DNA from 3 places in the Enterococcus sp. DIV0755b genome. Region 1 is predicted to be linked to each of the others. Evidence: predicted binding sites of a transcription regulator. Region 1 holds the regulator's gene; each other region holds the start of a gene.
What was found. The regulator HrcA, encoded in region 1, represses chaperone genes, less so after heat shock. The targets are predictions, from matches to a motif close to TTAGCACTCNNNNNNNNNGAGTGCTAA.
Positions count from the first base shown of each region.

Region 2: a site for HrcA is predicted at 1,887-1,913, ahead of groES (co-chaperone GroES). Genes of this name have one in related genera too.
Region 3: a site for HrcA is predicted at 1,846-1,872, ahead of clpP (ATP-dependent Clp endopeptidase proteolytic subunit ClpP). Genes of this name have one in related genera too.

Region 1 is NZ_JBIOQN010000001.1:1,967,167-1,970,450, reverse strand. Features, by position in the region: gene hemW (radical SAM family heme chaperone HemW) at 1-943, shown strand, start outside; gene hrcA (heat-inducible transcriptional repressor HrcA) at 1,111-2,151, shown strand; gene grpE (nucleotide exchange factor GrpE) at 2,185-2,724, shown strand; gene dnaK (molecular chaperone DnaK) at 2,771-3,284, shown strand, end outside.
Region 2 is NZ_JBIOQN010000001.1:2,636,834-2,640,117, reverse strand. Features, by position in the region: gene IGI65_RS12790 (SpaA isopeptide-forming pilin-related protein) at 1-169, shown strand, start outside; gene IGI65_RS12785 (NAD(P)-dependent oxidoreductase) at 379-1,017, opposite strand; gene IGI65_RS12780 (lysostaphin resistance A-like protein) at 1,119-1,736, opposite strand; gene groES (co-chaperone GroES) at 1,942-2,226, shown strand; gene groL (chaperonin GroEL) at 2,267-3,284, shown strand, end outside.
Region 3 is NZ_JBIOQN010000001.1:1,215,248-1,218,531, reverse strand. Features, by position in the region: gene miaA (tRNA (adenosine(37)-N6)-dimethylallyltransferase MiaA) at 1-124, opposite strand, end outside; gene IGI65_RS05770 (glycerophosphodiester phosphodiesterase family protein) at 133-873, opposite strand; gene IGI65_RS05765 (hypothetical protein) at 1,142-1,663, opposite strand; gene clpP (ATP-dependent Clp endopeptidase proteolytic subunit ClpP) at 1,925-2,506, shown strand; gene IGI65_RS05755 (NADP-dependent oxidoreductase) at 2,718-3,284, opposite strand, start outside.

The DNA.
Region 1 (3,284 bases):
CTCGCTTTCAGTGGGGCAATTGGATACTTTATTAAGTGGCATTAATCAACTTTTTCCCATGGAATCTGTTAAAGAGTTCACCGTTGAAGCAAATCCGGGTGATTTAACTTATGAAAAGCTACAAGTGATGAAAAACTATCAAGTCAATCGCTTGTCCATGGGGGTTCAGACTTTTGACGATGTATTGCTTAAAAAAATCGGTCGTAAACATACGGTAAAAGACGTTTACGCTACGATGAATTTTCTAGAAAAAGCGGATTTTCAAAATGTTTCCATTGATTTAATCTATGCATTGCCCGGCCAAACACTAACGAGTTTTCGTGATACACTAAAACGGGCAATTGAACTAGATTTACCACATTATTCACTTTATTCTTTAATCTTGGAAAATAAGACAATGTTCATGAATTGGGTAAGACAAGGACGTCTAGAGATGCCAGATCAAGAAATTGAAGGTCAGATGTTTGAAGAAACAATGATCGCCATGCAAAATACGGGGAAATTTCAATACGAAGTCAGTAATTTTGCCAAACCAGGCTTTGAGTCACAACATAATTTAGTTTATTGGAATAATGAACATTATTTTGGTTTTGGCGCTGGCGCAAGTGGTTATCTCGGTAATGAACGCTATAAAAATTTTGGTCCAATTCAGCATTATTTAAAACCTTTGCGAGAAAATCAATTACCTATCTATGAGACAGAAATATTAAGCCGAAATAATCAAATAGAAGAAGAAATGTTTTTGGGTTTACGCAAAAAAAGCGGAATTTCAAAGTTTAATTTCCAACAAAAATTCGGAGTGGATATGGAAGTGATTTATGGGGATGTGATGCGTGATTTGGTCAAAAAAGATTGGCTTGTGGTGTCTGATAAACATATTGCTTTGACTAAAAAAGGGTTACTGATTGGAAATGAAATTTTTGAGAAGTTTTTGTTAGATTAATTTTTTAATTCTTTGAAACCCTTGATATAACTGAAAAAGATTGTTAGCACTCTTTGTATAAGAGTGCTAATTTTTTGTTGCGCATTTCTTGACAATATTCTTTCTTGTGGTATATTAATATGTGTTAGCACTTAGAATGATTGAGTGCTAAATACGAGGTGATGAATATGTTGACGAACAGACAACAAGATATTCTGCGTCTCATTATCCAACATTATACGAAGACCGGGTTGCCGGTAGGATCAAAGTCGTTAATGGCCGCTGGAATTAAGGCGAGTTCTGCTACGATACGTAATGATATGAAGGCCTTAGAAGAGGCTGGTCTATTACAAAAGACCCATTCTTCTTCTGGTCGTATTCCTTCGATGAAGGGTTATCGTTATTATGTCGATCATTTATTGAAACCTACCCGTGTAGCCAAGACAGAGATGCAGGTGATTAAGCAATCTTTTGGTCAGGAGTTTCATGAAATTAATGATATTATTCAGCGCTCTGCTGAAATTTTATCAAGCTTGACTAGTTATACTGCGTTTTCGTTAGGTCCAGATATGAAGGATAGACGTCTGACAGGATTTCGGATTGTGCCTTTAAATAGCCGTCAAGTGATTGCGATTATTGTAACAGATCAGGGCAATGTCGAAAGTCAAGTTTTTGCCTTACCGCAAAATGTCAGCGGAGCTGACTTGGAGAAGATGGTACGGATCATCAACGATAAACTAGTAGGTGAGCCGTTACTTACGGTTTACCAACGTCTGCGTACTGAGATTCCGATGATCTTGCATAAGTACTTTCAAACAACTGAAGGTATTTTAGATTTATTTGATTTAATGTTAGGTCAAATTTTTGAAGAAAAAGTGTTTGTAGGCGGTCGAATGAATATGATTGATTTTGAACCATCACAAGATGTGGCTCAGTTTAAATCCATTTACCGCTTTATGAAAGACCCTGAAGAATTGATGCAACTTTTGATTCCTCCCACAGATAGTATCGCTATTAGAATTGGTGATGAATTGGGCAATGACTTATTTCATAATATGAGCTTGATTCAAGCTAGTTATGATATTTCAGGTCATGGTAAAGGAGTTATAGCATTATTGGGGCCTGCAAGTATGCAGTATTCTAAAATGTTTGGTTTACTTGATGTATTTTCTCGTGAACTAGCTGAGAAACTAGCGGAATACTACCGCGGGTTAGATGCAACAAGTTAAATAAGAAATTTGCATAGAAAGGTGGCAAGTTCAGTGTCAGAAAAAGATCAAGAAGTAAAAGATCAAGAATTAGAAGAAGAAGTAGCCGAGTTGAAAGATTTAGAAGAACAAGAATCGGTTACAGATGAGTTAACTGAATTGACAACAAAAATTGATGAATTGGATGATCAATTACTACGTGCCCGAGCGGAAATTGCTAATATTACCAATCGTAATCGTAATGAAAGAGAATTGTTACAACGTTATCGCTCCCAAGATTTAGCCAAAAAATTATTGCCAGCAATTGACAATTTGGAACGGGCAATGGCAACTGAAGTGACAGATGATCAAGGTATGAACTTGAAAAAAGGTGTCGAAATGACACTGGCTAGTTTACAACAAGCGCTAAAAGAAGAAGGAATTGAAGAAATTCCTGCAGCTGGTGAAACTTTTGACCCAAATTTCCATCAAGGCGTACAAACAGTTGAAGCAAGTGATGATGTGCCTGCAAATACAATTGTGCAGGTATTACAAAAAGGCTACAAATTACATGATCGCGTTTTGCGACCAAGTATGGTTGTTGTAGCACAATAAATGATTAAAAATTTACTAGAGATAATTAACAAAGGAGCGTTTTATTATGAGTAAAATTATTGGTATTGACTTAGGTACTACAAACTCTGCTGTTGCAGTCTTAGAAGGCGGAGAAGCAAAAATTATTGCAAATCCAGAAGGTAACCGTACAACTCCTTCAGTTGTTTCTTTTAAAAACGGTGAAATTCAAGTTGGGGAAGTTGCAAAACGTCAAGCAGTGACAAACCCAAATACAGTTTCTTCTATTAAACGTCATATGGGTGAAGCTGGTTATAAAGTTGAAGTAGAAGGTAAATCTTATACACCACAAGAAATCTCAGCGATGGTTTTACAATATATTAAAGGCTTTGCTGAAGATTATTTAGGTGAAAAAGTTGAAAAAGCAGTTATTACAGTCCCTGCTTACTTTAACGATGCCCAACGTCAAGCGACAAAAGATGCTGGTAAAATCGCAGGTCTTGAAGTGGAACGAATCGTAAACGAACCAACAGCAGCTGCGCTAGCTTATGGTCTAGATAAAACAGATCGTGATGAAAAGATCTTAGTTTTTGACCTTGGTG
Region 2 (3,284 bases), 670 kb from region 1:
AAACCAAGCTGTATCTAAACCAACTCATCCTCATAAACCAAAAGAGGAGCATTATCCAAAAACTGGTGATCAGTTTAATACTGGTGGTATTTTATTAGGCCTAGCAGTAATAATTAGCGTAACAGGAATTTATCTTTTGGCGTATTTGCGTAAAAAAGATAACAAGTAAAAAATTCCCCATTAAGAAAGCCGTCTTAAAAATTAGTTTTAAAAACTAACTATTAAGATGGGCGTACTTAATGGGGTTTTTATTTGAAAATTTAGCCTAATTTTCCATAATTGCAAAATAAAAAATCCATCTAAGTTTCAGCTTAAATGGATTTAAACAATAAATTCTACTTAGGAAGATAAAAAATTCAAAGTTTAATAGACTTATATTTAGTAGTTTTCACTGTTGCCAGCGATACTGATGTGAATATTTTTTTGTGGATTTTCAATTAGATCCATCACGCCTTGTGCGTAATCCGCCATACTAACTTCACTTTTACCTGCTTCATCTTTCACTAAAACATCTTCATTGATTTGATATTTGCCAGTATAAGGTGCATCGTAAATAAAGTTGGCAGCAGGCGATACATAGGTCCAAGTGACATCGGGTACTTCTTTTAAGGCAGCAAGCGACTGCGCCATATTAGAAGCAGTTGGATGAATAGGAGAGGTTTCAGGAATAGTATCTAGTAAACGCTTTGTCTTTTCTTGATTTAAGTATAGTGAAGAGGCGCCACCAACTACAATTAACCAAACAGGCGTGCCACTTAAAATAGTAGCAAGGTGAATCAAACTACTTTTATGCATCTCTTCTTTGCCCCGGGGAGCATTAAAAGCATCAATTACTACATCAAAAGGTGATAAGTCAGCGGTGGTTAAATCAAAAAGATCTTTTTTTAGAACGGGAACAGCGACAGTTAGTTTTTCAGGGCTACGAACAATGGCGGTAACATCATGATTTTCTGCTAATGCAGCTTTTAAAAGATGACTACCAACGTGACCGGTCGCACCAATAATTCCAATTTTCATTAAATTGCCTCCTCTTAAGCTAAAAATTATTACCTTCTTTATTTTAACGGGAAGTTCTCTTTTTTACTAAAAAAACGCCTCTTGCAAAAAGAGACGTAAAGTTACGTTTTAAAGCGTAAAACTTGAATAATTAAGACTACAATGTTGGCACCACAATGGCTAATAATCGCAGTCTTAATTGAACTACTTTTCACGTACAACAAAGATAAGAAACAGCCTAAAATGAAATAAACTAAAATATCACTCTCGGTATGAACAAGGGCAAAGGCTAAAGAACTAAGTAAAATTGCCAGTGGTAAAGAAAAATATTCACTAAAAAAGCCAATACAGGCCCGTCTAAAGACGAGTTCTTCCATGATTGGGCCACAAATTGTTGCGATAAAGGCAAAAATTGGTCGTTGCCACATCACTTCCATCATATTTAAACTACGATTAAAGTTAGTTTGAACACTAAAAAAATTTTCAACATATCCTGCTATGCCAATCAGTAAAACCGTTAAAATAATACCCATAACGCCGATGAGAATAATTTTCTTTAGGGAAAGGAAATGAGTTTCAAAGGGTAGGGGTTGTCTTTTTTGATATAAAAAAACTAAAACAGCCGTGCCAATCAAATAAGATAAGCTAGCGGTTATTGTTTCACCGTTACTTATTCCAGGAATTAAAAAGACTAAAGCATAACACAAAATAGAGATAAAACTGTATTTAATTTGCGACATCACACGTCTCCTCTAAGTATCTAATAAAAGTATACCTGAATCATTTCTTTAGAACAATCGCTTCAGAAAATAGACAAAGTTTCTTCAATAAAAAAACAAGGGAAAAAACTTGCATTGTGCAGGTAAAATGAGTAATATAGTTCTTGTAGGTTAGCACTCTATCTATGAGAGTGCTAATACATGAAAATTGATGGAGGGATTTATCGTGTTAAAACCATTAGGTGATCGCGTGATCATTGAAGTCGCAAAAGAAGAAGAAAAATCTGTAGGCGGAATCGTTCTAGCTTCTGCAGCTCAAGAAAAACCACAAACTGGTACTGTCGTGGCTGTTGGTGAAGGCCACGTTTTAGAAAATGGTGAAAAAGCCGCAATCCCAGTTGCTGTGGGCGACCAAGTTATGTTTGAAAAATATGCTGGCTCTGAAGTGAAATATAACGGCCAAGAATATTTAATTGTTAATGGTAAAGATATCATCGCAATCGTAGAATAATCACGACTATATTTAAAAAAATTTGAATGAGGTGTTTAAGATGGCAAAAGATATTAAATTTGCAGAAGACGCTCGTGCCGCTATGGTACGTGGTGTAGATAAATTAGCTGATACAGTAAAAGTAACCTTAGGCCCTAAAGGTCGTAACGTTGTTTTAGAAAAATCTTATGGCTCACCATTAATTACAAATGATGGTGTTACGATTGCTAAAGAAATCGAGTTAGAAGATCATTTTGAAAATATGGGGGCAAAACTTGTTTCTGAAGTGGCTTCAAAAACAAATGATATTGCCGGTGACGGTACGACAACTGCTACAGTTTTAACTCAAGCAATTGTGCGCGAAGGAATTAAAAATGTGACAGCAGGTGCTAATCCTTTAGGTATTCGTCGCGGGATTGAATTAGCAACAAAAACAGCCGTGGCTGAATTACACAATATCTCTACAATTGTAGATTCAAAAGAAGCGATTGCCCAAGTTGGTGCGGTTTCTTCTGGTAGTGAACAAGTTGGGAACTACATCGCTGACGCTATGGAAAAAGTAGGTAACGACGGTGTAATCACAATTGAAGAATCAAAAGGGATTGAAACAGAACTAGACGTTGTTGAAGGTATGCAATTTGACCGTGGTTACTTATCACAATACATGGTCACAGACAACGATAAAATGGAAGCTGTTTTAGATAATCCATATATTTTAATTACCGATAAGAAAATCTCTAACATTCAAGATATCTTGCCATTGTTAGAACAAATTTTACAACAATCAAAACCATTATTAATTATCGCAGACGATGTGGACGGCGAAGCATTGCCAACACTTGTTTTGAATAAAATTCGCGGTACATTTAATGTGGTTGCAGTTAAAGCACCAGGTTTTGGTGACCGTCGTAAAGCGATGTTAGAAGATATTGCTGTTTTAACAGGTGGTACTGTCATCACTGACGATTTAGGTCTTGAATTAAAAGATGCAACAATTGAAAGCTTAGGTCAAGCAAGTAAAGTTGTAGTTGATAAAGACAATACTACAATCGTTGAAGGTGCAGGCGAAACTGACGCGA
Region 3 (3,284 bases), 750 kb from region 1:
CTAGTTGGCGATATACTTGCAGTGAGTCACCGCTGATAATTTCACCGTTAAATTTTTTTGCCAACTGGATACTTAGTGCTGTCTTACCAACACCAGTCGGTCCTGCGATAACTAATACTTTCATATTTTTCCTCATTTACTTCGTTGTGCATTTCGAACATACTGCTGTACTTTTTCTGGATAGTTCGTAATAATGCCGGTCGTCTTTAACGCAACACACTTTTTCACTAGTGGTTCTTCATCAATAGTCCAAGGTCGAATCGCAAGGGGGAGATCAGCTAAACTGGCCTCATTTTTTAATACCCAATCCATTTTTGGGTGAATTCCCTCAATGTAAGGACGATCAAGGGCTTCTATCACTTTTTTATTGCTCGTACTTAAGATTAAATCAAGCTGTGTTTTGGGTTCTAATTTATGGATAATATCTAGTGATTTCATATTAAAGCTACAATACCAATGAGAAAATGGCCATGTTCGACTAGTCATTAAAGCAGCTGTTTTCATTTCAATTTCTGGATAATGATAGTGATCCGTTTTTAATTCAATCGTCAAAACACCACGAAAATTACGCATCACTAATAAGTCCAAGACTTCTTTTAAAGTTGGGACTTTTGTATTTTGATAGGCAGGAGAAAACCAGCTACCGGCATTCAATTTTTTTATTTCCGCGAGTGTCTTTTCCCGAATTAAGCCTTTACCATTGGTGGTACGTTCGACATCTTCATCATGCATGACAATTAGCTGACCATCTTTTGATAGATGAACATCTAATTCAATCACATCACTATCTACTCGAACTGCCTCGGCAAAAGAAGGCAGCGTATTTTCCGGCCGACTGCCACTGGCACCGCGATGGGCTACAATTTGTGTCATCACGTCGCCTCCTTATCATTTTTTACTTACTATTAATTGTACCACTTCTACGCTATTTTATTAACTTTACAAATTGGCCTTGTTGAACTTTCATATATTAGTAGACGATAAAATTAGGAATAAAATTTCTTTTTATTATTTGTAAGAAAAGACCTTTTACCTGCAATCAAAAAACTTTCAACTTCTTAGCTAAAATTAAAAATTGCCGATGCTAAAAGTAAAAAAGGATAGAAAAAGCCACAAGTTAGCTTTTTCTATCCTTTTAAAGTTATGCACTAAAATAAGTTAATGTATTGTCTGATAGACGTTTTAATTCAGTTTTTCTTTCATTAATCAGTTGGGTTAAATCATCTGAAAAATGTTCCATAATGACCCGACCGCCTTTATAAGCGTAACCACCGACTTTAATCGTTTCATCAGGAGACAAGATAACTTTACGCTGTGCAATTTTTTTGAAAAATTCTTCTAAAATATAATTAGGCAAATAAAAATTGTTTTGTGCGGCAAAAGATTGCAAATACGCATAGTCATCAATTGTAATATAACAATCGTCAAAAGCATCAAAGCTGACATACTCTTCCATTAAGACACTACGCTTTTGTAAAATCTCATTGATTTTTTTATTTAGTTGATTCAACGTTTCGATTTCTTTCACCTTAAGCTCTAAGGCACGCCGCTTTTGTTCTTTTCTTTCGTCATAGCGAATCCGTAAGTTAAACGCAATCGTGACAATTAACGCGCCGACAATAACACCTAAGAAACCTGCTACTGCTACTGCTACTGCTATCATACTTTTCCTCCCAATTAGCTTTATCTCTGTCCTTTATTTTAGCATATCTTCTCTTTGTTTCGCATTTTAATTCTTTTTAGCAGATAAGCACTCCGTTATTTCTGCTTTTTCTTTTACCTTTATTTTTCAATCTGCCAGTGTTTTTCATTTGACCTATTTTGACCTATTGGGTATACTTCTTTTTAGAGGTTATCGCTTAAATGTGCTAAACTTGAGACGTACCATAATTACGTCGATTTGATTAAAGGAGGACTTTACATTATGAATTTAATTCCAACAGTCATTGAACAATCATCCCGCGGCGAAAGAGCGTATGACATCTACTCACGTTTATTAAAAGACCGCATTATTATGCTAAGCGGTCAAGTTACAGACGACTTAGCAAACTCAATTATCGCCCAATTACTATTTTTGGACGCACAAGATTCTGAAAAAGATATCTACGTATACATCAATTCACCAGGTGGTAGTGTAACTGCCGGCATGGCGATTTACGATACAATGAACTTTGTCAAAGCAGATGTTCAAACTATTGTAATGGGGATGGCTGCTTCAATGGGTTCATTCTTATTAACAGCTGGTGCCAAAGGTAAACGTTTTGCCTTACCAAATGCTGAAATCATGATTCACCAACCATTAGGTGGCGCACAAGGTCAAGCAACTGAAATTGAAATTGCTGCCCGTCACATTTTACAAACCCGTGATCGTTTGAACCATATTTTAGCTGAACGTACTGGTCAACCACTAGAAGTGATTGAAAAAGATACGGATCGTGATAACTTCATGACCGCTGAAGAAGCAAAAGCTTACGGCTTAATTGATGAAATCATGGTCACAAAATAATTAACACAAAAAAGAATTGGGCATAGTGCCCAATTCTTTTTTTTATACCAGAAATTAGATAATTTCTTAGAAGAAATAAAGCTGATAAACTAAAGATGGTTAATGGAACTTCATCAGTAAGCACTTAATGACACAAAGTAAAAATCTCGCTAAATTAAAACGCAATTTAGCAAGATTTGAGCGTCTAGCTTAAAGAGCAAACAGGTCTGTTTTATTTGGCAATGACAATTTTTCCTGCTGTCGGATGACCAGCAATTTTTTCATGGGCTTCAATCACACTACTTAATTGAAAAGGTAATATTTCTGCGATATTGATAGTCAAATTACCAGCAGCATATGTTTGCAATAAATAGTCAAAAGCCACATGATCTAAATATTCTTTTTGAGGTGCAAAACTTAAATAGGTTCCTTCTTTTCGTTCCTCTTCTGTCGGCAAATCATTTAAAGCCACGTACGTTCCACCTGGTTTTAAAATGGCTAGTCCGGCTTCACTACTTCTACTGCCCTTTGTCGCATCAATGACCACATCGGCTTGTTCAGAAAATACTGCACCAGGGTTTTCAGTATCATAAGCAACAAATTCATCTGCACCAAAAGCACGGACTTTGTCTTCATTCACTTTTCTAGCACTTGCCAGCACAAAATTACCGTTTTGATGTAATAATTGTACCAATATAGAGCCAACACCGCCAGAAGCACCTAATACCATCACTTTTTGTTTTGATTTAACTTTTAACAATTGGAACAACAAATTATAAGCAGTAATACCAGTGGTCAC